DNA from 2 places in the Paenibacillus medicaginis genome. Region 2 is predicted to be linked to the other one. Evidence: predicted binding sites of a transcription regulator. Region 2 holds the regulator's gene; the other holds the start of a gene.
What was found. The regulator CtsR, encoded in region 2, represses protease genes until heat stress. The targets are predictions, from matches to a motif close to ATGGTCAATAAAGGTCAAACA.

Region 1 (12,493 bases), on a different contig from region 2:
TGATACACTGGTGCTGTTCAGAACATATTTAAGGCATGATGCCGACAGGCTGAGCCAGCACATCTATCAGCTCGTGCAAAACTGGATTTTAAGAAGGAGGTGAGTCCCTTGTCTTTTGCGGCTCAAACGAAAAAAGAGCTAACGATGATTGAAGGCCAGCCCTGCTGTGAAAAGGCCGAATTGTCGGCACTGATCCGGATGCTAGGCTCCGTGCAGCTTTCGAACAAAAAAGTGGTATTGGACATTTCCACTGAAAACGCCGCGATTGCAAGGCGCATTTACTCCTTCATCAAAAAGCATTTTCAGGTGCATACCGAACTGCTGGTCCGCAAGAAAATGCGGCTCAAGAAAAACAATGTGTACATTGTCCGCATTCCGGACCGGGTTCAAGAGATTTTGAAGGAGCTGTACATCGTCTCGGAGGGCTTTCTGTTTACGGACGGGATTAATCCGGCAATCATCGGGAAAAACTGTTGTAAACGGGCTTACCTGCGGGGAGCGTTCATGGCCGGGGGCTCGGTGAATAATCCGGAGGGCTCCTCCTATCATCTGGAAATTGCCTCGATGTATGAAGAACACTGCCAGGCACTGGTGGATCTCGCGAACGAGTTTCATTTGAATGCCCGTTGTATTGAACGAAAGAAGGGGTTCATTCTTTACATTAAGGAAGGCGAGAAAATTATTGAGTTCCTGAGCATTATCGGTGCTCATCAGGCTTTGTTCAAGTTTGAGGATGTGCGCATCATGCGTGACATGCGGAACTCGGTTAACCGGATCGTCAACTGTGAAACCGCGAATCTGAACAAGACGATCGGCGCGGCGGTCCGTCAAATCGAAAATATCAAGCTGCTGCAGAAGGAGGTCGGGCTGGAAACCCTGCCGGACAAACTTCGCGAAGTGGCTGAAATACGCCTGGCCCACCCGGACATGAATCTGAAAGAGGTCGGAGAGTTGCTGAAGGGCACGGTCAGCAAATCCGGGGTAAACCATCGGCTGCGGAAGATTGATGAGCTGGCTGACAAGGTCCGGGCAGAGCGGGGATTGATCCTGTAGCCTGTCTGACAGGCACGCACCGGGATGGGTGCCTGTTTTTTTTCTAGTTTATGATTCGGGTTGATGGTATAATGTGATAAATAAAATGGAATAAATGTGATTTTAGATTCATTTGTCAATTTACTCATAAAGGGGGAGCCGTTGTTCATGACCAAACATCCGGTAGTTGTACGTTTGAAAACAGGCCTGCATGCAAGACCTGCTGCATTGTTCGTACAGGAAGCCAATAAATATTCCTCAGAAGTGTTTGTGGAAAAAGACGACAAGAAAGTAAATGCCAAGAGCATCATGGGTATTATGAGCCTGGCGATTAGTTCCGGCACAGAAATTTATGTCAGTGCAGAAGGCGCAGATGCAGAACAGGCTGTAAACGCTTTAGTTAGCCTGGTCAGCAAGGAAGAGCTGGAAAACCAGTAAAGTACGGCTGAATTTGTTCAGGAGGTCCCCGGATTGGGGGCCTTTTTTTAGATTGTCCTGCAACCTTTTGGCTCTATCCCCGTCTAGAGAGTACAACAATTTTATGAAAAAACTGCCATGAGGAGCGGGTACAAATGAAAATGTGGGCAAAAACAGCGGGCGCGGTGCTGCTGGCGGGAACAGTGTTTGTTGGCGGTTTTGGCGGATTGGGCTTTGGGAACTATAGTGGAACCGTATATGCTGATGCTGCCAACGTGGTCCGCAATGTCATCAGTGTTAATGGCGAAGGTGAAATTTCCGTAAGTCCGGATATCGCCTACCTGTCCATCGGTGTACAGACTCAGGGGAAGACGGCAGTCGCCGCCCAGAAAGAGAATGCACAGATCATGGACAAAGTGAACAGTCTGCTCAAGACAACCTGGGGGATTAACGCAAAGGATATCAAGACAACCCAGTTTTCGGTTCAGCCAGATTACGCCTACAGCGAACAAGAGGGTCAGAAGCTAAAAGGTTATACAGCTTATCATACGCTGAACGTGGCTTATCGTGATTTGTCCAAGATTGGGCAGCTGCTTGACGCAGCAGCAAGTGCTGGTGCCAACAACATTGACGGTGTCCGGTTTACGGTAGAGAATCCGGAGAAGTATGAACAAGAAGTAATTGCCAAAGCGCTCGCCAACGCGCAGATGAAAGCGGGTGCGGTGGCTAAAGCGGCCAATCGCCAATTGGGAAGCCTGCTTAATGTATCGTTGGAGAATGCCCAGCCGCCTGTTTTTTATCAGGAGGCTGCTGTGGCCAAGGCTGCAGACTCTGCAGGCGCCAACACTGCGGTAGAGCCGGGGGAGATTAAGCTCAATACCCAGTTAAGTGCCCAGTATGAAATGAACTGATTACACGAAAGTGATCAATGAGCCGGAAATGAGTCAGGATTGTAACCCAGCCTGTAACATTTTCCGGCTCAAAGTATTTTAAGATATCACTCAGATGGTTTTTTCATCCCACGACTTGCGTCAAGGATCAGAGGAGGATATTAACAAATGAACATTCACACAAAACGACTGGGTACAATAATGCTTGCGGCTGCTCTGGTCACCGGCGGCGTTACTGCGCCTTTTTCCGAACTGCACGCAGCTGGTGCAGCCCAAACTGCTCAGCAAACTCAGGTAACCTTGAAATGGAACGGCAAGACCCTGCAAACGAAAGGGCTCATGCTCAAAGGGCAGACCCTGATCCCTGTAGCGGCCCTCAGGGATGATCTGAAGCTGCCTGTGTCATATAACGCGTCCGAGAAATCTTATACAATCGGTGCCGGCTATAACAAGCTGGAAATTACGACAGGGTACGATGAGCCGTACATCAATGTAAACGGGGTGCACACGTATGATATGCAGGCCCGGATGGTCAGCAACCGGCTTTATGTTCCTATCGGCCACCTGAAGGCTTATCTCGGCATTGACGCTGCCTGGAACGCGGCCGCTAAGACGGTCAGCATGACCAAAGGCCAGCTGAATTCCATCTCCATCAAAACGGTCAGCCTGTCTCAGGAAAAATCGGATACGATGAACTTCGATCTGAAATACCCTCAGCTTACAGGCAGCCAGGCCGGTATTGATAAAATCAATGCCGTGCTGAAGCAGCATGAAGAAAAGGTGCTGGCAGAGATCAAGAAGCAAATCAAAGAGATCGGAGAAGCTACTGCGGACCGACCTTATCAATTTGGAAACAATTATGCCGTGATCTACAACAGGGGAGGTTATATCAGCCTGATTGTAGAGGACTACTCCTACTATGGCGGCGCTCACGGCTCCACGACCCGTACAGGGTATACGTTCTCGCTGGCGGATGGCAAGCAGCTGGGGCTTGGCGATGTGCTGAAGGCCAACCCGAATTACAAGAAAACACTGAACAACAAGCTGCTCAAACAAGTGCCGGCATCTAACGGATATTTGGATTTGGGAGACTTTAAGGGGCTATCGGATCAGCCGGACTTCTACGTCACTGGAACAGGCATCGTCATCTTCTTCCAACAGTACGAGTACACAGCTTATGCGGCAGGCATTCCGGAGTTCCCTTTTGCTTTCACGGAGCTTCTTCCTGCTGGGGCCAAGCCGTTCGGAAAGTAATCATCCAGGAGAAAAGAAAAATCCGTCCCGCGTTCCTGCAACAGGAACATGGGACGGATTTTTTTGCAAATGGGACTTAAAAGACTTGTGTTACGGGTTAGACTCCTGGTGTCGGAGTGCTGGAAATCACCTGATCGATGAGACCGTATTCTTTGGCTTCGTCAGCCGACATGAAGTAGTCACGATCGGTATCCTTCTCGATGCGGTCCAGCGGCTGACCGGTACGCTCGGCGAGGATGCGGTTCAGCTTATCCCGCATTTTCAGGATACGGCGTGCGCGGATTTCAATATCTGTCGCTTGACCTTGAGCGCCGCCCAAAGGCTGGTGAATCATAACCTCACTGTTTGGCAGGGCGAAGCGCTTGCCTTTGGCGCCTGCATTCAGCAGGAATGCTCCCATGGAAGCGGCCATCCCCACACAGATGGTGGATACGTCGGGTTTGATAAACTGCATCGTATCGAAAATCGCCATGCCGGCTGTGATGGAGCCGCCGGGGCTGTTGATGTAGAGGTGGATGTCTTTTTCCGGATCTTCCGCAGACAGAAACAGCATTTGCGCGATAATGGAGTTGGCGACCACGTCATTCACGTCAGATCCGAGGAAAATGATGCGGTCCTTCAGCAATCTGGAGTAAATGTCATAGGCTCTCTCACCGCGGTTGGTTTGTTCAACGACCATAGGAATGTAGCTCACGTAAAACCCTCCCTTAAATATGTGCTAGGATACGTACTACCTGATACAGGTAAAGTCTCCATAATAAACTGTTACCGTATTACCCACATCATAAACAATTTCAAGCAAAAAGTCAAAGAAAGTCAAACTATTGGCGAAAAAAAAGAGCCCTCTGCGCTCTCGTTGGTTAACACTTATATATAACATCAATAAAAATGGCGCGCCCGCGAGGAATCGAACCTCGATCTCAGGCTCCGGAGGCCTACGTCATATCCGTTGGACCACGGGCGCATATTCAACATTCCTTAGAAATAGGACACAAAAATGATTATATGTGACTCTTGAGCAAAATGCAAGTTTTTATTTCGGTGGTCTGATGAAAGGCTTTTATGTTAATAATGGATGCTAAAACGCTGCGCACAATCGGTTGAAGGAGTGAGAAATATAGGTTCTGACACTTGCATGTGAGGTTGGAATTGGTTAAAATGATTGTGGGACTTAAAAAGTTAACCCGGGACATTTTGAGGCCAGCACAAAGGACATAAGTGTATATGAACCAGTAGGAAGTCTGCGGGAGTGGAAAGCATGCGAAATATATTAGAAATTCAGAAGCAGCTTCTGCCAGATCTCACGGATGTATTGAAGAAAAGGTATACCATCCTGCATCAGATCATGCTGTCAGACATCATCGGACGCAGAACGCTTGCGGCCTCATTGCATATGACCGAACGTGTGCTGCGAGCCGAAACCGATCTTTTGAAAGCCCAAGGCCTTATAGAGATTGAGAGCATTGGTATGCGGGTGAGCGAAGCCGGCAGGGAGCTGCTGGAGCAGCTTGAACCCATTGCCAAAGAGCTGTTTGGATTGTCTTTGCTTGAAGATCAAATCCGTCAGGCATATAACCTGCGCAAGGTAATCGTCGTGCCGGGTGATTCGGATACGTCGCCGATGACCAAACGGGAATTAGGCCGGGCGGGAGCCAAGGCGCTGCTGAGCGTCATGGGAGATGAGGATGTCGTTGCCGTTACGGGTGGTACGACTATCGCCGATGTAGCGGAGCATTTGACAACACCGTCCAGCGGACCGCTGAAGGGCGGATGGTTTGTTCCAGCCCGCGGAGGGTTGGGGGAAAGTCTGGAAATGCAGGCGAATTCCATCGTATCCAATATGGCCCGCAACGTAGGAGCACAGTACAGGCTGCTGCATGTGCCGGATCTGTTGAGCCAGGAAGCCTATGAGTCGCTTGTTCAGGATCATATGATTCAGGAGATCGTGGAGACGATCCGTAAGAGCCGGATTATCATCCACGGGATTGGCAATGCCATGGAAATGGCGAAAAGGCGCAGGCTGGACGCGGACACTGTGGCGGAGATCCAGGGTGAGGGAGCGGTGGCTGAGTCTTTTGGCTACTACTTTAACGAACAGGGTGTAGTTGTACACCGGATGCTTACTATTGGGCTGCGCCTCGAAGACATCAAGCGGACAGAAATCGTACTCGGCATCGCCGGGGGCGCAAGCAAGGCGGCGGCGATACAAGCCGTATTGCGGTTTGGCCAGGAGGACATTTTGGTCACCGACGAAGCGGCGGCGGAAATCATCGTGCGCAATTGCTGAGTTATTTTTAAATGAAGCATTAATAATTGTTGTCTTGACAGGTCTAACCACTTGTCTTGAATAAATAAAAACAAACAAAACTTGGGAGGAACTTACTCATGGTTAAAGTAGGTATTAACGGTTTTGGACGTATCGGCAGACTGGCTTTCCGTCGTATTCAAAATGTGGAAGGCATTGAAGTAGTAGCAATCAACGACCTTACTGATGCCAAAATGCTGGCTCATTTGCTGAAATATGATACAACGCAAGGACGTTTCGACGGAGACGTTGAAGTACATGACGGCTTCTTCAAAGTAAACGGCAAAGAAGTTAAAGTTCTGGCTAACCGCAACCCTGAAGAACTGCCTTGGGGCGAGCTGGGCGTTGACATCGTGCTGGAGTGCACAGGTTTCTTCACAACTAAAGAAGCAGCTGAAAAGCACCTGAAAGGCGGCGCCAAGAAAGTTGTAATCTCCGCGCCAGCTACAGGCGACATGAAAACGATCGTGTACAACGTAAACCACAACACACTGGACGGTACTGAAACTGTAATTTCCGGTGCTTCCTGTACAACTAACTGCCTGGCTCCTATGGCTAAAACATTGAACGACAAGTTCGGTGTTGTGGAAGGTCTGATGACTACCATCCACGCTTACACAGGCGACCAAAATACACTTGATGCTCCGCATGCCAAAGGCGACTTCCGTCGTGCGCGCGCTGCTGCCGAGAACATCATCCCTAACACAACTGGTGCTGCTAAAGCAATCGGTCTGGTTATTCCTGAACTGCAAGGCAAACTGGACGGTGCTGCACAGCGCGTTCCGGTTGCAACTGGTTCCCTGACTGAGCTGGTAACGGTTCTGGAGAAAAACGTAACTGTAGACGAAGTTAACGCAGCTATGAAAGCAGCTTCCGATCCTGAAACTTACGGATACACTGAAGACGAGATCGTATCTTCCGATATCAAAGGTATGACTTTCGGATCCTTGTTTGATGCAACTCAAACTAAAGTGCTGACTGTTGGCGACAAACAACTGGTTAAAACTGTAGCTTGGTACGACAATGAAATGTCCTACACAGCTCAGCTGGTTCGTACCCTGGAGCACTTCGCGAAGCTGGCTAAGTAATAACGGCTTGGCGTTATGCAACCACATAGAGCGGAAACAGACTATTGTTTCCGCTCTTTATATATGACTTGCACATCATCAAATCCCTGGTGCGGAGGAGTATCGATATGAACAAAAAAAGCGTTCGCGATGTAGAAGTAAGCGGCAAAAAGGTGTTTGTCCGCGTAGATTTCAACGTTCCTGTGGAAGACGGCAAAATTACTGACGACAAGCGTATCCGTGAAACCTTGCCAACGATTAACTACCTGATCGAAAAAGGTGCTAAAATTATTTTGGCAAGCCATTTCGGACGTCCGAAGGGCGAAGTGGTTGAATCCATGCGCTTGACACCTGTGGCGGCACGCCTGTCCGAGCTGCTGGGCAAACCTGTAGCCAAGGCTGATGAGGCTGTTGGTGAAGCGGTGAAAGCACAAGTGGCGGAGCTGCAAAACGGTGACGTACTGTTGCTCGAAAACGTCCGCTTTTATCCAGGCGAAGAGAAGAACGATCCTGAGCTGGCGAAGCAATTTGCCGAGCTGGCAGACCTGTTCGTCAACGACGCATTTGGCGCTGCTCACCGTGCGCATGCTTCCACAGAAGGCATTGCACATCAACTGCCGGCCGTATCCGGCCTATTGATGGAGAGAGAGTTGTCCGTGTTGGGCAAAGCGCTGTCCAATCCGGATCGTCCGTTCACGGCCATTATTGGCGGTTCCAAGGTAAAAGACAAAATCGACGTGATCGACAACCTGATCACCCTTGCGGACAACATCATTATCGGCGGTGGCCTGACCTATACCTTCTTCAAGGCTCAGGGTCATGAAATTGGCCTATCCTTGCTGGATGAGTCCAAGCTGGACGTATCCCTTGGTTTTATCGAAAAAGCGAAAAGCCTGGGCAAAAACTTCTACCTTCCGGTGGACATCGTGGTTGCCGATGATTTCAGCGCTTCTGCCAATACACAGATCGTTGATATCGACGGTATCCCTGCTGGCTGGGAAGGCGTGGACATCGGTCCGAAAACCCGTGCCATCTATGCCGATGTGATCAAAAACTCCAAGCTGGTCGTGTGGAACGGACCTATGGGTGTATTCGAAATTGAACCATTCTCCAACGGTACTCGCGAAGTAGCGGAAGCTTGCGCAACAACCGAAGGCTACACCATCATCGGCGGCGGCGATTCTGCGGCTGCAGCCGAGAAATTCGGTCTGGCTGATAAAATGGACCACATCTCCACAGGTGGCGGCGCTTCCCTTGAGTTCATGGAAGGCAAGGCGCTTCCGGGCGTTGTGGCATTGAACGACAAGTAATTAGCAGGGAGCTGAAAAAAGTGAGAACACCGATTATTGCAGGCAACTGGAAAATGTTCAAAACCGTTCCTGAAGCAACAGACTTCATCCAGAGCGTAAAAGGCAAAGCCGAAGTGGAAGGCGTGGAGAGCGTGATCTGTGCGCCATTCACGAATCTGCCTGCTCTGGTGGAAGCTGTGAAAGGAACCTCCATCAAAATTGGAGCACAAAACCTTCACTTCGCTGAGGACGGTGCTTATACGGGCGAAATCAGCGGCCGTATGCTGAAGGATCTGGGCGTGGATTACGTTATTATCGGACACTCCGAGCGCCGTCAATATTTCGCGGAAACGGATGAAACGGTGAACAAGAAAGTTCACGCCGCCTTCCGCAACGATCTGATTCCAATCGTATGTGTTGGCGAGAAGCTGGAAGAGCGTGAAGCCGGACAGACGAAGGAAGTCTGCAAAGTGCAGACAGAGGCGGCTTTTGCGGGTCTTGCCAAGGATCAGGCAGCACAGGTTGTCGTGGCTTACGAGCCCATCTGGGCGATCGGAACAGGCAAGTCCTCCACAGCGCAGGATGCCAACGAGGTAATTGCTTATATCCGTACCTTGATTACAGAACTGTATGATGAGAGCACGGCCAATGCGGTTCGCATTCAATACGGCGGCAGCGTAAAGCCCGAAAATGTAACAGAATACATGGGTCAAAGCGACATCGACGGCGCACTGGTCGGCGGGGCAAGCCTGCAGCCGGATTCTTATATCGCGCTTGTTGAGGGGGCGAAGTAACATGACCGCACCAAGACCGGTTGCATTAATTATTATGGACGGATTCGGACTTCGAGACACTGTGGAAGGCAATGCCGTTGCACAGGCCAACAAGCCGAACTACGACAAATACTTAAGTATTTACCCGCACACGACGCTGACAGCGTCCGGTGAAGCGGTTGGACTGCCGGAAGGACAGATGGGCAACTCGGAGGTAGGTCACCTGAACATTGGCGCAGGGCGGACTGTATATCAGGATCTGACCAGAATCTCTAAGTCCATCCGGGAGGGGGAGTTCTTCGATAACGAAACATTGGTTGAGGCGGTTCGTTACGCGAAGAACAACAACAAGAAGCTACATCTGTACGGACTGCTGTCCGACGGCGGTGTACACAGCCACATTGATCATCTGTTTGCCATGATCGACCTGGCGAAGAAAGAGGATTTGCACGAAGTTTATATTCATGCATTTATGGATGGCCGTGACGTCATGCCTGACAGCGGCGTTGGTTTCATGGAGAAGCTGATTTCCAAAATTCAGGAAAGCGGCGTTGGCAAAATCGCGACCGTACAAGGCCGCTATTATGCAATGGACCGCGACAAGCGTTGGGAACGGGTTGAGAAATCGTACCGTGCCATCGTGTACGGAGATGGTCCGAAATATACGGATCCCATGCAGGCCCTGCGTGAATCGTATGAGAAGTCCGTATTTGACGAGTTTGTGGAACCGACCGTGATTACCGAGGCAGACGGCAGCCCGGTAGGACTGGTGGAGAGCGGCGATTCCGTTGTGTTCCTGAACTTCCGTCCTGACCGTGCCATCCAACTGTCTCAAGTATTCACCAACGCGGATTTCCGCGGATTTGACAGAGGACCGAAATTTCCGGAAAATTTACATTTCGTATGTCTGACTTTGTTCAGCGAAACGGTGAACGGTTTTGTGGCTTACGAACCGAAGAATCTGGACAATACGTTCGGTGAAGTGCTTGTACAGCATAACAAGAAGCAACTGCGTATTGCCGAAACCGAGAAGTACCCGCACGTGACGTTCTTCTTCAGCGGCGGACGTGATGTCGAGCTTCCTGGCGAGACACGGGTTCTGATCAACTCGCCGAAGGTTGCTACCTACGACCTGCAGCCGGAAATGAGCGCTTATGAAGTGGCGGATGCTTGCGTGAAGGAAATCGAGTCCGACAAGCATGATGCGATTATCCTGAATTTTGCGAACCCGGACATGGTGGGACACTCCGGTAAAATGGAGCCTACGATTAAAGCGGTAGAAGTGACGGATGAGTGCGTTGGACGTGTAGTGAACGCCGTGAAGGCCAAAGGTGGTACTGTGGTTATCATTGCCGATCACGGCAACGCGGATATGGAAATCGATGAGCAGGGACGTCCTTTCACCGCTCACACGACCAACCCGGTTCCGTTCATCGTGACTGATGAAAACCTGGTGCTGCGCGAAGGCGGTATCCTGGCTGACGTGGCTCCAACACTGCTGGACCTGATGGGTCTGCCGTTGCCTGCGGAAATGACTGGAACGTCCATGATTGCAGGACGTAAATAAGATGTGCTAATTTAGGAATAGAATAAACATACCAAAAGGAGATCTGTACAATGACTATTATTTCTGACGTGTACGCTCGCGAAGTCCTTGACTCCCGCGGCAACCCGACTGTAGAAGTTGAAGTATATCTGGAATCCGGTGCGATGGGACGCGCAATCGTTCCTTCCGGCGCTTCCACAGGTGCGCATGAAGCTGTAGAGCTGCGCGATAACGATAAAGACCGTTACCTCGGCAAAGGTGTTCTGCAAGCCGTTAAAAACGTAAATGAAGTGATCGCACCGGAAGTCATCGGTTTAGACGCTGTAAATCAGCTCGAAATCGACAAAAAGATGATCGCTCTGGACGGCACGCCTAACAAAGGCAAGCTGGGCGCAAACGCAATTCTGGCGGTATCCATGGCTGTAGCCCGTGCTGCTGCAGACGCTCTGGGTCTGCCTCTGTATGTATATCTCGGCGGATTCAACGCGAAGCAACTGCCTGTGCCAATGATGAACATCGTGAACGGCGGCGCCCATGCCGACAACAACGTTGACGTGCAAGAGTTCATGGTCCTGCCAGTAGGTGCTCCAAGCTTCAAAGAAGCGCTGCGTATGGGTGCGGAAATCTTCCACAACCTGAAATCCGTTCTGAAAGGCAAAGGCCTGAATACGGCAGTTGGCGACGAAGGCGGCTTTGCTCCTAACTTCACATCCAACGAAGATGCGCTGTCCTCCATTATCGAAGCGATTGAAAAAGCAGGGTACAAGCCAGGTGAAGACGTTCTGCTCGGCATGGACGTAGCTTCCACGGAGTTCTACAAGGACGGCAAGTACACACTGGAAGGCGAAGGAAAATCCTTCACTTCTGCTGAGTTCGTAGACCTGCTGGCTTCCTGGGTTGATAAATATCCGATCGTTACGATCGAAGACGGCTGCGCCGAAGACGATTGGGAAGGCTGGAAGCTGCTTACCGAGAAGCTGGGCAACAAAATCCAGCTGGTTGGTGACGACCTGTTCGTAACCAACACCGAGCGTCTGAATAAAGGTATCGAAGAAGGCATCGGCAACTCCATCCTGATCAAGGTGAACCAAATCGGTACCCTGACTGAAACGTTCGACGCGATCGAAATGGCGAAACGCGCTGGTTACACAGCGGTAATATCCCACCGTTCCGGTGAGTCCGAAGACAGCACGATCGCTGATATCGCGGTTGCAACGAACGCTGGTCAAATCAAAACCGGTGCTCCTTCCCGTACGGATCGTATCGCGAAATACAACCAACTGCTTCGTATCGAAGACGATCTCGGCGAGCTGGCTCAATACAACGGCTTGAAGTCCTTTTACAACCTGAAGAAATAATTGTCTGATTCGGCAGTAAACGCAAAACAGGGTATTCCTGGCCTTATAGCTGGGAATACCCTGTTTTTTTTGGGAGAATGACTGTCTTCCGAGAGTTAATGATGGCGTTTTGCTATTCAAAGTTTGGTTGTGTTAAACGAACGGGTGTGATAAAATGAAAATGCTGTTTATGAAACGTGAACTCTTCATTATTAATGCATAAAAGTGATGCTCAGGCTTAGGAGGTGGAATACATGGAACTGTTTTTGAAAATTGTGCTCGTTGTATTGTCCATTGCTGTGGTTGCGGTTGTGTTGTTGCAGAAAGGTAAGAGTGCAGGATTGTCCGGTGCCATCTCCGGCGGAGCGGAGCATCTGTTTGGCAAAACCAAAGCACGCGGGATGGATCTGATCCTGCAGCGTGTTACAGCCGGGCTTGGAGCGGCGTTTATGATCGTTGCCATACTGGTTGCCGTCCTGGTGAGCTAATACGAACATTTAAAGCCTTCGTTTCAACCGAAACGGGGGCTTTTTAAATACAAACGGCTGTGACCGAGATACATAACAAGCGATATTCTAATATA
Region 2 (12,493 bases):
GTGCTTGTCCATAATTGCGCAATATCCAAATCTTCCGGTGTCGTAATTTTAATATTGGTGTATTTCCCCTCTACAACCCGCACCGAAATGCCCAGCCGCTCGACGAGCATGGAATCATCCGTCCCGAGGAACCCCTCATGCTCAGCAGCCTCATAGGCCCGCAGCAGATCAGAAAGACGAAAAGTCTGTGGCGTTTGAATGCTCCACAGACTCCGGCGATCCGGCGTAGCCGTAATCACCCCTTCTTCATTGACCTGCTTGATCGTATCCTTCACCGGCACAGCAAGTACGGAAGCGCCGAACTCCCGGGCAGTCTCCAGGCATCTTCGGATCTCATCCCCGCCCACGAACGGGCGGACACCGTCATGCACCATAACCCATTCGGTCTGCAGGTATTCCAGTCCGCGGTGTACGGAATGCTGCCGCTCGGAGCCTCCTGCGATGACGTCCGTAACTTTGGCGACCTGATGCCTGTCAATCCACTCCCGGCATCGCTGTACATCATCCGCTCCAGTAACGAGTACGATCCCGCTTACCTCGGGCACAGCCGCGAACGCCTCAAGCGTGTATATAAAAACAGGTTTGTCCTGCAGCAGCAGAAACTGCTTGCTCTCCGCAGTTCCCATGCGGGTGCCGCGTCCCGCCGCCACAACGACGACGCCCAAGCTGTTGTTCATAGCGCAAATCCCGCCTTAACGTCAGTATGATATATGGAATGGAACGAACCGGATCTTCATCCCGGACTCTTTCATCCAGCTATCATCATACCGCTTTTACTGGGCTTTTTCCAATAATTTTGGCTTGGCAAAGATCATTCGGCCCGCCGACGTCTGGAGCACGCTGGTCACCAGCACCTCCATCGTCGTCCCGATATAATCACGCCCGCCTTCCACCACAATCATCGTTCCGTCGTCAAGATAAGCAACACCTTGACCGTACTCCTTGCCGTCCTTGATGATCTGCACCATGATTTCTTCTCCCGGAAGCACGACAGGCTTGACTGCATTAGCCAGATCATTGATATTCAGCACGGACACTCCCTGTAGCTCACACACTTTGTTCAAATTGAAGTCATTGGTGACAACCTTGCCCTGCAGCACCTTGGCCAGTTTGACAAGCTTGCTGTCCACCTCGGAGATCTCCTCGAAGTCCCCCTCGTAGATGAGAACCTTCACATCAAGCTCCTTCTGAATTTTATTGAGGATGTCCAGCCCGCGTCGGCCGCGATTGCGCTTGAGCAAATCGGAGGAATCCGCGATATGCTGCAGCTCTTCCAGCACAAATTCAGGGATGACAATCGTCCCTTCAATGAAACCCGTCTTGCAAATATCCGCAATTCTTCCATCAATGATGACACTCGTATCCAAAATTTTATGCTCCTCGATCCGCCGGCCCTCCTGCTCCTCCTCGCGTCCAAACCTGCCCGATTTCCAGAAGGAAGCCAGATCCTCCCGTTTTTCCAGCCCCACCATGAGACCGACATAACCGCAAACGATCATGACGCCTACTTGCAAAATCTGCCCGGCTTGTCCAAGCCAGGACAGACCCGGGTACAGCAGGATCGACAAAATCAGCCCGGCGGCAAGTCCTGTCGTGCCAGCAGCCATTTCATTCATCGGAATTTTGGACAGATCCTCAATTCCTTTCTGCAGCCGATGCGCAGTTGCTGTGCCCGCGATACTGCAGAGCACCATGAACAGCACTGCACCAACAACCACCCAGATGAAGCCTCCTGCAGCGGTCGCTCTCATCCATTCCGGCATCCAGGACACGGTCCCGGACGCTTTTTGAAACAATGTGTAACCGAACCATGAACCGCATAAACCGGTAAAAATTAAGATAGCCTTTCTCCACATCGAATCCTACACCTCCTAAAACCTTTCAATTCCAAAATTTAGTTCCTTCTTTATTCAGTATGGTCCACTTTCACCTTTGGTAATCGTTGGATGTAATTTTTTTACACAGCATATACTTTCATGGAATCCCTAGCGGAATCCTTCTTTGGAATTTTATGTTGAAAGCCTGCAATTGGCTGTCTTATAATAAAATTATTCCTAATAACTAGAGGTGGGTAGCGATATATGAGCGCACAAAGCTTACATGCTTTTCAGGATCAGGTTTCCGAATTGCTGCTCCGTCACCGCAGTCTGTTGGACATTTTGTCCAAGACCGGCCAATCAGGCGCTGCCGTTAACCGCGTGGTTGCCAAATCTGTTACCGAGTGCGGCTGTATAGAGCTTCATGCCAGGAAACAGGACTATGAACCGGAAAGCGGGCTTGAACAAGCCAAGGCACTGCTGGACAATCACGTGCAGGGGCAGCTGTGCGAGAATTGCAGGGAAGCGATCACCGCCGAGCTGGGACGTAGTCTGTTTTACATGTCGGCCCTATGCAACTTGCTGGATATCCGTTTGGAAGACGTTGTTGAGAAGGAATCGCGCAAATGCTCCACTTTAGGTTTATTTAATATGTCCTGACCGTTTATATACCTCAGCAAGCATTACTCTACAAAAAAAAGCATTTATTTCGCCTGGCTCATCAGGGAAATAAATGCTTTTTATTTTAAGTATTTGATTGATCAACGCTCCGAGTGACGATAGCTGCTGCTGTCCTCGGCATGACGGCGTTTGGCGCGTCTTTTTCTGGCAATCGCTTGAATGTTATGCTTCATACCATATACCGCATAAAGCACAAGCGGCACAAAGATCAGCTTCGAAAGCTGATCGGAAAACTGGACTGCAACCACCACAGCACCGATCACAACGAGCGGTGCGATCCACACAGCCTTTTTAGGCAAGCCCACCCGTTTAAAATTGGGATATTTCAGCGAACTGACCATCAGGTAAGACAGCAGCAGGGTAGCGACAGCCATCGAGAAGAGAGATATATCCTCATGAAACAGGGATAATGTAGCAAGTACGCCCCCTGCCGCAGGAATCGGAAGCCCTGTAAAATATCCGGGTGCTCCACATACCACGTTAAAACGGGCCAGTCGAAGCGCTCCACACATCGGAAATATGGCCGTTACCGTCCAGGCCAAGGCAGGACTGGCTGATTGAAAGGCTACTAAATACATGATTACCGCCGGAGCGACGCCAAAGGAAATGACATCAGATAATGAGTCCAGCTCTTTGCCGAATTCACTTTGCGCGTTTAACGCCCTCGCTACACGACCGTCCAAACCATCCAACAACATGGCGACAATAACCATAATGGCTGCATGACTGTATTGACCATCGATAGCCATTAGAATGGCGATTATTCCGAGAAACAGATTACCAAGGGTAAACATGTTCGGAACAGATTTCATAATCATTGCTTCACCTCATAAAATCACGGATCGAAACATCCATCAATTGTATGTTACTTACATTTGCCTGTCAATGAAAACCTGCTCTTGTAAACGTTTCAAGCCTTCCTTGATCGTGCGGGCACGCACCTCGCCAATACCGTCGACTTCATCCAGCTCCTCAATCGTCGCCATCATAACAAGGGGCAGTTGATGAAAACGTTCCACCAGATTATGAATAATGACATTAGGCAGACGCGGAATTTTGTTCAGCACCCGATATCCGCGGGGAGCGACATAATCTTCGGATAAGGCTGCGGAAGAAGGATAACCAAGCAACCGTACGATATGATTCATATCCAGCAGTTCCTCATCGGTCAAATGCTTCAGCCCGTTGATGATTTCACGAATCTTCTCGTCGCTGACTTCCTTGGCGTAGTCTTTGTACAGCAGCCAGGCTTCTTCCACGGTATTGCCGATCAACTCCTCCATTTGCATGTTGATCAAACGCCCTTCATTGCCCAGCTCATTGACAAAGCGCTTGATTTCCATTTTAATGCGCAGCACCATTTGGGTCCGCTGGATCACATTGACGACTTCAGGGAGGGTGACAAGCTCCTCAAATTCAGAGGCGGTCAGGTTGGTCAGCGACTGTGTCAGGACGGATTTATATTTCTCCAGTGTTTGAATCGCCTGATTGGCCTTGCTCAAAATGACACCGATTTCTTTTAACGAGTAACGAAGTGTACCTTGGTACAATGTTATAATATTACGGCGCTGCGAAATGGACACAACCAGCTTGCCCGTCTGCTTGGCGACCCGCTCCGCCGTCCGGTGCCGGATGCCCGTTTCGCTGGAAGAAATTGAGGAGTCTGGAATCAGCTGCGTGTTGGCATACAAAATCCGCTTGAGATCCTCGCTGAGGATGATGGCTCCGTCCATTTTGGCCAATTCATATAAATAGTTCGGGGAAAAATCACAGTTAATCGAAAAGCCCCCGTCCACCACTTCCATAACCTCCGGACTGTAGCCGACCACAAGCAGCGCGCCAGTCTTGGCACGAAGCACATTTTCCAGTCCCTCACGAAAAGGTGTACCCGGTGCCACCAGCCGCAGCAGGTCATTCATTTTTTCCAGTTGGCTCGATTCTTTCATGTTTTCGTTGCCCCCTAATTTAATGCGGCTGCTAGTGCATCTGCCACAGTTCCAACTCCAATGATCTCCAATCCTTTGGGAGGTGTCCACCCCTTGAGGCTTTTCTCGGGCATGATCACCCTTTTGAAGCCCAGCTTCTCCGCTTCCCGCACGCGCTGCTCAGCCCGGGATACGGCTCGCACCTCGCCGGTCAATCCCACTTCGCCAAAAATAACGTCATAGGGCTTGGTCGGCATATCCTTGAAGCTTGACGCAATGCTTACCGCAATAGCCAGATCCACAGCAGGCTCATCCAATCTTACGCCTCCAGCCACGTTCAGATAAGCATCCTGGTTCTGTAAAAACATGCCCATACGCTTCTCTAATACAGCTATGATCAATCCCATACGATGGTGATCCACCCCCGTGCCCATTCTGCGCGGTGACGGGAAGTGTGTGGTTGCGATCAACGCCTGCAGCTCGACCAGCACCGGCCTCGTGCCTTCCATGCTGGCCACCACAGTAGAGCCTGCTACACCAAGGGGCCGCTCCGACAGAAACAACTCGGAAGGATTGGCAACTTCGCGCAGCCCCTCTTCACCCATTTCGAAAATTCCCATCTCATTCGTTGAACCGAAACGGTTCTTCACCGCGCGCAGCAGCCGGTACGTATGATGTCGTTCTCCTTCAAAATACAGGACACAATCCACCATATGCTCCAAAAGACGAGGACCCGCAATCGCCCCTTCCTTCGTAACATGTCCGACAAGCACAGTAGCGATGCCCAGCCCTTTGGCAATGCGCATGAAGCGGGCGGTACATTCGCGTACCTGTGCTACGCTGCCAGGGGCACTGGTCACCTCCGGCAAATACACTGTCTGTATGGAGTCAATGACCAGGAACTGGGGCTTCATGTTGTCTACAGCCTCTTCGATGGTCTCCAGATTGGTTTCGCAAAGAACATACAGGTTGGGAGATAAAGCGCCAAGGCGGTCAGCCCGCAGCTTGGTCTGGCGCACCGACTCCTCGCCGGAGACATAAAGCACGCGAAGCCCGGTGCGGGCCAATTCATTAGATGTTTGCAGGAGCAGCGTAGATTTGCCGATTCCAGGGTCGCCTCCGACCAACACCAGGGAGCCCGGAACAACTCCGCCGCCAAGCACGCGGTTCAATTCCGTGATTCCCGTCAGGATTCTCGGCTCCTGATCACTTTCAATTTCCACGATGGGAAGCGGCTTCTCTTTACTATTATGAAAAAGGGATGAATTCATCCCGGCGGTTTTTACCACAGTCTCCGTTGCTTCGATCATGGTGTTCCAGGCCTGGCAGCCCGGGCACTTGCCATACCACTTCGGAGATTCATATCCGCACTCTGTGCAGTAAAATTTAGTTTTTACTTTGGCCATTCAATTCTCCTTGCGATTAATCGACATCCTTGTCGTATTTCGTCGGCCTTGATTAAAAAAAGCTTCAGTATTAAAAGTTTACCATTGAACCAGAGGGCCGTAAAGCAATATCACAAACTCTTCCAAGCGTTTTGCCGTATGGGAACAGGCTGATGCAGACAAGAAAAAAAGGCTGCTTCCGCCGCGGTTCGTCCACGGGGAACAGCCTTTTTCCTGTTCGCTATTTTTCTCTCAAGCAGTCTCAGTCACAATGACCGGCCTCAGGATTTTGCCGTTACGTTATCCTTCTTGGTTACGGTCAACTCGCCATTGTACTCATCGATCAGAAGCGAATCGCCTTTGGTAATACTGCCTTTCAGCATCTCCTCGGACAAGCGGTCCTCAATATGCTTTTGGATCGCCCGGCGCAGCGGCCTTGCTCCATAAGCCGGATCGAAGCCCTCCTTAGCCAGGAATTCCTTCGCTTTATCCGTCAATTCGAAGTCAACATTGTACTCGTTCAGACGCTTGCGCAGCTCTTCGGACATGAGCGAGACGATTTGGCCGATATGCTGCTCTTCCAGCGAGTGGAAGACGATCGTTTCATCGATCCGGTTAAGGAACTCAGGACGGAAGCTTTTCTTGAGCTCATCCATCACTTTGCCCTTCATTTTGTCATAATTCGCACCGGCATCGGCCACGGCCGTAAACCCGAGCGTAGAATTACGTTTGATGGCTTCTGCCCCGACGTTGGAAGTTAGAATGATCAGCGTATTGCGGAAATCCACCACCCGTCCTTTGGAGTCTGTCAGACGGCCGTCTTCCAGGACCTGCAGGAGGATGTTGAACACTTCCGGATGCGCTTTTTCAATTTCATCCAGCAGCACGACGGAATATGGCTTGCGGCGCACTTTCTCGGTCAGCTGTCCGCCTTCATCATATCCGACGTATCCCGGAGGAGCTCCGACGAGACGGGATGTGGAATGCTTCTCCATGTATTCGGACATGTCAATCCGGATGACCGCATTTTCATCCCCGAACATCGCTTCTGCCAATGCGCGGGCCAGCTCGGTTTTACCTACGCCTGTTGGTCCAAGGAAGATGAAGGAGCCCATCGGGCGCTTCGGATCCTTCAGGCCGGCACGGGCGCGGCGGATGGCACGGCTGACTGCTTTAACCGCCTCATCCTGGCCGATCACACGCTCATGCAGCAGCTGTTCCATATTCAGCAGACGTTCGGTTTCTTCTTCCTTCAGCTTGCTGACAGGAACGCCGGTCCAGATCGAAACTACCTGTGCGATATCTTCCGGAGTCACTTCGGAATCTGTACGGCCCTGCTTCTCTTTCCATTGATTCCGGGTCATGTCCAGCTCTTCGCGGATCTTCTGCTCCGTATCGCGCAGCGCAGCTGCCTTCTCGAATTCCTGGCTTTGCACCGCAGAGTCCTTCTCCTTGCGGATATCCTCCAGACGGTTTTCCAGCTCCTTCAGATTTGGCGGTACCGTGTAAGAGTTCAGCCTTACTTTGGAGCCCGCTTCATCAATCAGGTCAATCGCTTTGTCAGGCAGGAAGCGGTCTGTAATGTACCGGTCAGACAATTTTACGGCTGCTTCAATCGCTTCATCCGTAATTTTCACTCTGTGATGCGCTTCGTAACGGTCCCGCAGACCATGCAGGATTTGAATCGCTTCTTCCGGAGACGGCTGATCCACCGTAATCGGCTGGAAGCGGCGTTCGAGAGCGGCATCTTTTTCAATATATTTGCGGTATTCATCAAGCGTCGTTGCACCGATACATTGCAGTTCACCGCGTGCCAGAGCCGGCTTCAGAATATTGGAGGCGTCAATCGCCCCTTCTGCGCCACCAGCGCCGATCAGCGTATGCAGCTCGTCAATGAAAAGGATGATATTACCCGCTTGACGAATCTCATCCATAATTTTTTTGAGGCGGTCTTCAAATTCACCACGATATTTCGTACCTGCAACGACAGAACCCATATCCAGCGTCATCACACGCTTGTCGCGCAACGTTTCAGGGATCTCATTCGCAATAATTTTCTGCGCAAGACCCTCAGCGATGGCTGTTTTACCGACACCAGGCTCACCAATCAATACCGGGTTATTCTTGGTACGACGGCTCAGCACCTGGATGACACGCTCAATTTCCTTGCTTCGTCCGATCACTGGGTCCAGGTTGCTTTCCTTCGCTGAAGCCGTCAGGTCACGGGCCAGACTATCCAGCGTAGGGGTGCTGACATTCGAAGGAGTACCGCTGTTGCTGGACACTGCTTCACTGCTGCCGAGCAGCTGAAGCACCTGCTGACGTGCTTTGTTCAGGCTGATGCCCAGATTGTTCAGCACACGTGCGGCAACACCCTCTCCTTCCCGAATCAGGCCAAGCAGGATATGCTCTGTCCCTACATAGGTATGGCCCAATTTCCGTGCTTCATCCATGGAAAGCTCAATCACTTTTTTGGCGCGAGGTGTGTAAGCGATGTTCGTAGGCTGCTCCTGACCACGGCCAATCAGCGTTTCCACTTCGTCCTGGATTTTCTCCAGACCAAGGCTGAGACCGATGAGCGCTTTAGCCGCAATCCCATCACCTTCGCGAATCAAACCAAGCAGAATGTGTTCTGTTCCGATATTGTTATGTCCCAGTCGCACTGCCTCCTCCTGAGCCAAAGCGAGTACCTTCTGCGCCCGTTCCGTAAATCTTCCGAACATCATATGTCTTGCACCTCCATTGAAAAATTCAAATCTTGTTCTCGTTAAAAAAACTCTGTTATCCAATTAATAAATATTATGGCCTCTTATGCAGTTCCCAGCTGCTCGCGGATCAGCTTGGCCCGGTACATATCACGCTCACCGGCACCCAGCGCTTCCCCGAACTTTTTCTGCAAAAAACCGGGCTGAGTCATGACGTTCAACTCATTCAGTACCGGTATGGAGGGATTCTTAAGTATACCAAGATCCACGCCAAGTCGGATATCCGATAACCGCTGTGCCGCCTCTTTTGAATCCACTACAGCCGCATAGGACAATATCCCGAAGGATCGCATCACCCTGTCTGTAATCCGCAGCATGGACTCGTTCATCAGTCTGGATCTGGCAGCCCGCTCATGCTCGATAATCTGAAGCACAACGCCGTGCAGGTTCTCAATGATTTCCTCCTCGGTTGGCCCCAGGGTGATCTGATTGGATATCTGAAACAGATTGCCAATCGCCTCACTTCCCTCACCGTAAATGCCGCGCACTGTCAGCCCGACCTGGGAGACAGCCGATAAAATGCGGTTAATCTGGTGAGTCATGACCAAAGCAGGCAGATGCATCATCACCGAGGCCCGAAGACCGGTTCCGACATTCGTTGGACAGCTCGTCAGATAGCCCCGCTGATCATCAAATGCGTAATCCAGATGCGCTTCAAACGCGTCATCAATAGCGGTGGCATTCTGCCAGGCCTCCTTCACCTGACATCCCGGATACAGGCATTGTATACGAAGATGATCTTCTTCGTTGATCATGATACTGACAGACTCGTCTTCATTGATTACCGCCGCCCCGTTACGGGACTCGGAAGCCAGATTCGGGCTGATCAAATGCTTTTCAACCAGCACTTTTTTATCCAGTTCTTCGGTGTCCGCCATTTTGACGATATGGAATGGACCGAAACGGTCAACATCCTCATAGCGCAGAACGTCCGTCAGTTTGTTCAGCACATCCTCGGACTGCTGGTTGGTGGCGAGCATCGGAAAAGGCAGATGCTGCAGGTTCCGTGCAATCCTGACCCGGCTGCTTATGACGATCTCGGAGTCTGCAGCATCTGTGCGCATCCAATCGCTAAGCGGTTTTTCCGTAAAGCGGAGATTGGGCATAAACGCATCCCTCCTACTCTTAACAAGACTTTACTCCTGTGCTATTTCTTTTTCAAGCTCCCGAATCTGATCACGAATTGACGCAGCGGCTTCAAATTCTTCAGCGTGTATTTTGAACTGCAGCTCCTTCTTCAAATCATCGATTCTGCGTCTGACCTTCATCCTGCTGCCGCTTCGTACCGGCACTTTACCCGCATGGGCAGTACTGCCATGAACACGTTTGAACAACGGATCCAGACGGTCGTTAAAATATTTATAACAGGAGCTGCAGCCGAAACGGCCGATTTTGCTGAACTGCGCGTAAGTCATTCCGCATTCCTCACAACGGAGCAGCTGCGGGTTCTGTGTCCCTGCCGCTGCACTCTTGATTGTCGGATCAAAGTCAAGGAGGCCTGAAAGCAGACTGTGAATGGAGAAGCCATTCGACGTTCCGGGGATCAGCTCCCCTTTTTCCCTTGCACAGGTCTCACATATATGAAATTCGGTCTTCTCTCCGTTAATAATCTTCGTAAAATGGAGAGTTGCCGGCCTTTTACCACATTCCTGGCACAGCATGCACATACCTCCTTTACGTCAAAAGCCTAAATACCCGGTGGCATCAAAGGGGCTATTTGGCCAAAAGCGCAATCAGCATCGCTTTTAGCAATCTGGCCCTCACCTGATCCCGATAAGGAAGCTTCAAAGCAATGGTATCCCTGGATACCGCCGCTTTCATAATGGCAGCCTCCTTATTATTGAGAAATCCCCCTTCTTGCAGCTGGTAGATCAGCCCCTCTGCTGCGGATTGGCTAATCTCATCTCCTATGCTATGATGCAGATGCGTATGAAGTACGTGATGGGCTGGGAGATCTACACGCTGAATGCGAACATAACCGCCGCCGCCGCGCTTGCTTTCCACAATGTATCCCTTTTCCAATGTAAAGCGTGTGCTGATTACGTAGTTAATCTGGGATGGCACGCAGGAAAAACGGTCAGCCAGGTCATTGCGCTGGATTTCCACAATGCCCTCAGTGCTTTCAATTAACATGCTTTTTAAATATTGTTCAATAATATCGGAGACATTCCGCACATTTCATCAACCTCCACCGACAAAAATGTGAAGTTTTTTCACATTTACAGAATATGCCGTATATTGAACTTAACCAAACCGGAAAGTCACGAATCTGGAGTACGGCGTCCCCTCAGCCTGGTGATCGTCTGCACTCTGAACCAGTTCTGGCGACTATGATCACGAATTAGTGTGACCTTCGAATCCCCCAATTCATACGTTGATCTTCTGAACAACCAGAATTGATGGGGAAATTTAATCTTTGATCAAGTTGACTTTGACTTTCTTTGACTTTGTATACATTATAACATAATTTTCTCATTTGCCAAGAGCTCAATTCCATTTTTCACAATATTTCTTTGATTCATTCATCGAAAACTCCATCTCAAGTCAAAAAAGGACCCTTTTCATCTCAGGAAAAGAGTCCTTGGCTTAATTTAGAAGAAGTCCATCAGGAAGGTTTGAGCGGAAGGAACAGTCTGCTCGAACAGATCCGCTGCTTCAGCGCTGCCCGTAAGCCTGCCCCAGCGGAACAGTTCTTGCGGACGCTTATAACCGATCAGCATGGCTGATAACGCAGCTATATCACATTGGAGCTGGGCTTCGGTATTTCCATGGACAGGCTGGAGCCTTCCTTCTCCTTGTGCAGACACAGACAGCTTCCATGTTCCCTCATTCCAGGGGGCATGTGTATCCGTGAGTGCCAAAGTGATTTCAGCTCCTTGTGCAGAGGACTGGAACGGGAACTGCTCTACAAACGCAGCCGCATCCACAATCCGGCCCATAAAATAAGGTATGATTTCCTGCTGGATGCGCGGGTCTGCCAGGAGATAGGAAAGAGAATCATTGGCCGGTATAAAAGTAAAGGTCCCTTTTTCAATCATGGAGTCGTGGTTGGTAAAGTACGTCCACAAGGCTCGACGTGCCCGTTCGCTTAGATAGACAAATTCGCCGCAGGAGAGCTCTTTTTTCTCCACTTTATACAAAACATACCCTTCAGGAGCGCCATTTTCCGCATAATAAACCGCTGTCTGATTATCTTCATCAAGTACGCGATTCTCCCACCATTGCTCGTCTCTCACTAAAGTTCCGTTGAACCTTTGCGCATATTGCTGATACACCTTATTTAGTTCAGCTTTATCCCTGACGTTACGCTTGATCGTGCCCTCCACCGCCGTTTTGGCCGGAAACTTGTCTACAGGAATTGTGTACTTCTTGTATTCAACAAAGATTTCCCAGCCGAATTTCCGGTAAAAAGGGAAAGAAAACGGATGCAGGAAAGAAACAGTCTGCCCCGACGCTTTCATTTGCTCAAGGGCATGCTTGAGCAGCCGGGACACCAGCCCGCCACGCCGCTTTTCCGGCCATGTCGCCACCCCGGCGATTCCTCCCATGGCATATGGCTTTCCATACAAGTACACCTGCAGCGGAAGCAGCGTAAACTTGGCATTCAACTCTTCGCCATCAAATACAGCCCACACTTGCTCAGGCTTGAATTTCTTTTTCTGCTCTTCAAGCTCCGCAGGAGACAAGGTGTATTGAAAAGCATATTGCGACAGTTCAACGCTGGCTTCGAACTCTTCATGACGAAGTTGCCTGATTTCCATATTCCCACCTCATATGTATTTTAGTATGAAAGCAGTAATGCTAAAGAAAGTGTCGCAAAGTCGCTCTGATCTGTCAACTATAATGAAAAGTGACACACCTCACTATGAGGACAGGTTTGATACTATTCTTCAAAAAAAGACAAAAACCACTGTCTATAA

Region 1: clpP (ATP-dependent Clp endopeptidase proteolytic subunit ClpP) is a predicted target of CtsR. The motif match lies at 4,396-4,416, and genes of this name have one in related genera.

Annotation. Positions count from the first base shown of each region.
Region 1 is NZ_JBHIRY010000016.1:22,148-34,640, forward strand. Features, by position in the region: gene mgfK (gluconeogenesis morphogenetic factor MgfK) at 1-103, shown strand, start outside; gene whiA (DNA-binding protein WhiA) at 109-1,053, shown strand; gene ACE5LO_RS16280 (HPr family phosphocarrier protein) at 1,201-1,470, shown strand; gene ACE5LO_RS16285 (SIMPL domain-containing protein) at 1,605-2,360, shown strand; gene ACE5LO_RS16290 (PdaC/SigV domain-containing protein) at 2,508-3,593, shown strand; gene clpP (ATP-dependent Clp endopeptidase proteolytic subunit ClpP) at 3,691-4,287, opposite strand; tRNA gene ACE5LO_RS16300 (tRNA-Arg) at 4,483-4,557, opposite strand; gene ACE5LO_RS16305 (sugar-binding transcriptional regulator) at 4,852-5,880, shown strand; gene gap (type I glyceraldehyde-3-phosphate dehydrogenase) at 5,979-6,986, shown strand; gene ACE5LO_RS16315 (phosphoglycerate kinase) at 7,094-8,275, shown strand; gene tpiA (triose-phosphate isomerase) at 8,296-9,048, shown strand; gene gpmI (2,3-bisphosphoglycerate-independent phosphoglycerate mutase) at 9,050-10,594, shown strand; gene eno (phosphopyruvate hydratase) at 10,645-11,931, shown strand; gene secG (preprotein translocase subunit SecG) at 12,165-12,398, shown strand.
Region 2 is NZ_JBHIRY010000057.1:2,205-14,697, forward strand. Features, by position in the region: gene ispD (2-C-methyl-D-erythritol 4-phosphate cytidylyltransferase) at 1-677, opposite strand, end outside; gene ACE5LO_RS27035 (PIN/TRAM domain-containing protein) at 774-1,856, opposite strand; gene ACE5LO_RS27040 (nucleoside triphosphate pyrophosphohydrolase family protein) at 2,082-2,477, shown strand; gene pssA (CDP-diacylglycerol--serine O-phosphatidyltransferase) at 2,579-3,316, opposite strand; gene disA (DNA integrity scanning diadenylate cyclase DisA) at 3,368-4,444, opposite strand; gene radA (DNA repair protein RadA) at 4,459-5,829, opposite strand; gene clpC (ATP-dependent protease ATP-binding subunit ClpC) at 6,090-8,534, opposite strand; gene mcsB (protein-arginine kinase McsB) at 8,618-9,679, opposite strand; gene mcsA (protein-arginine kinase activator protein McsA) at 9,710-10,234, opposite strand; gene ACE5LO_RS27075 (CtsR family transcriptional regulator) at 10,287-10,748, opposite strand; gene ACE5LO_RS27080 (GNAT family N-acetyltransferase) at 11,165-12,334, opposite strand.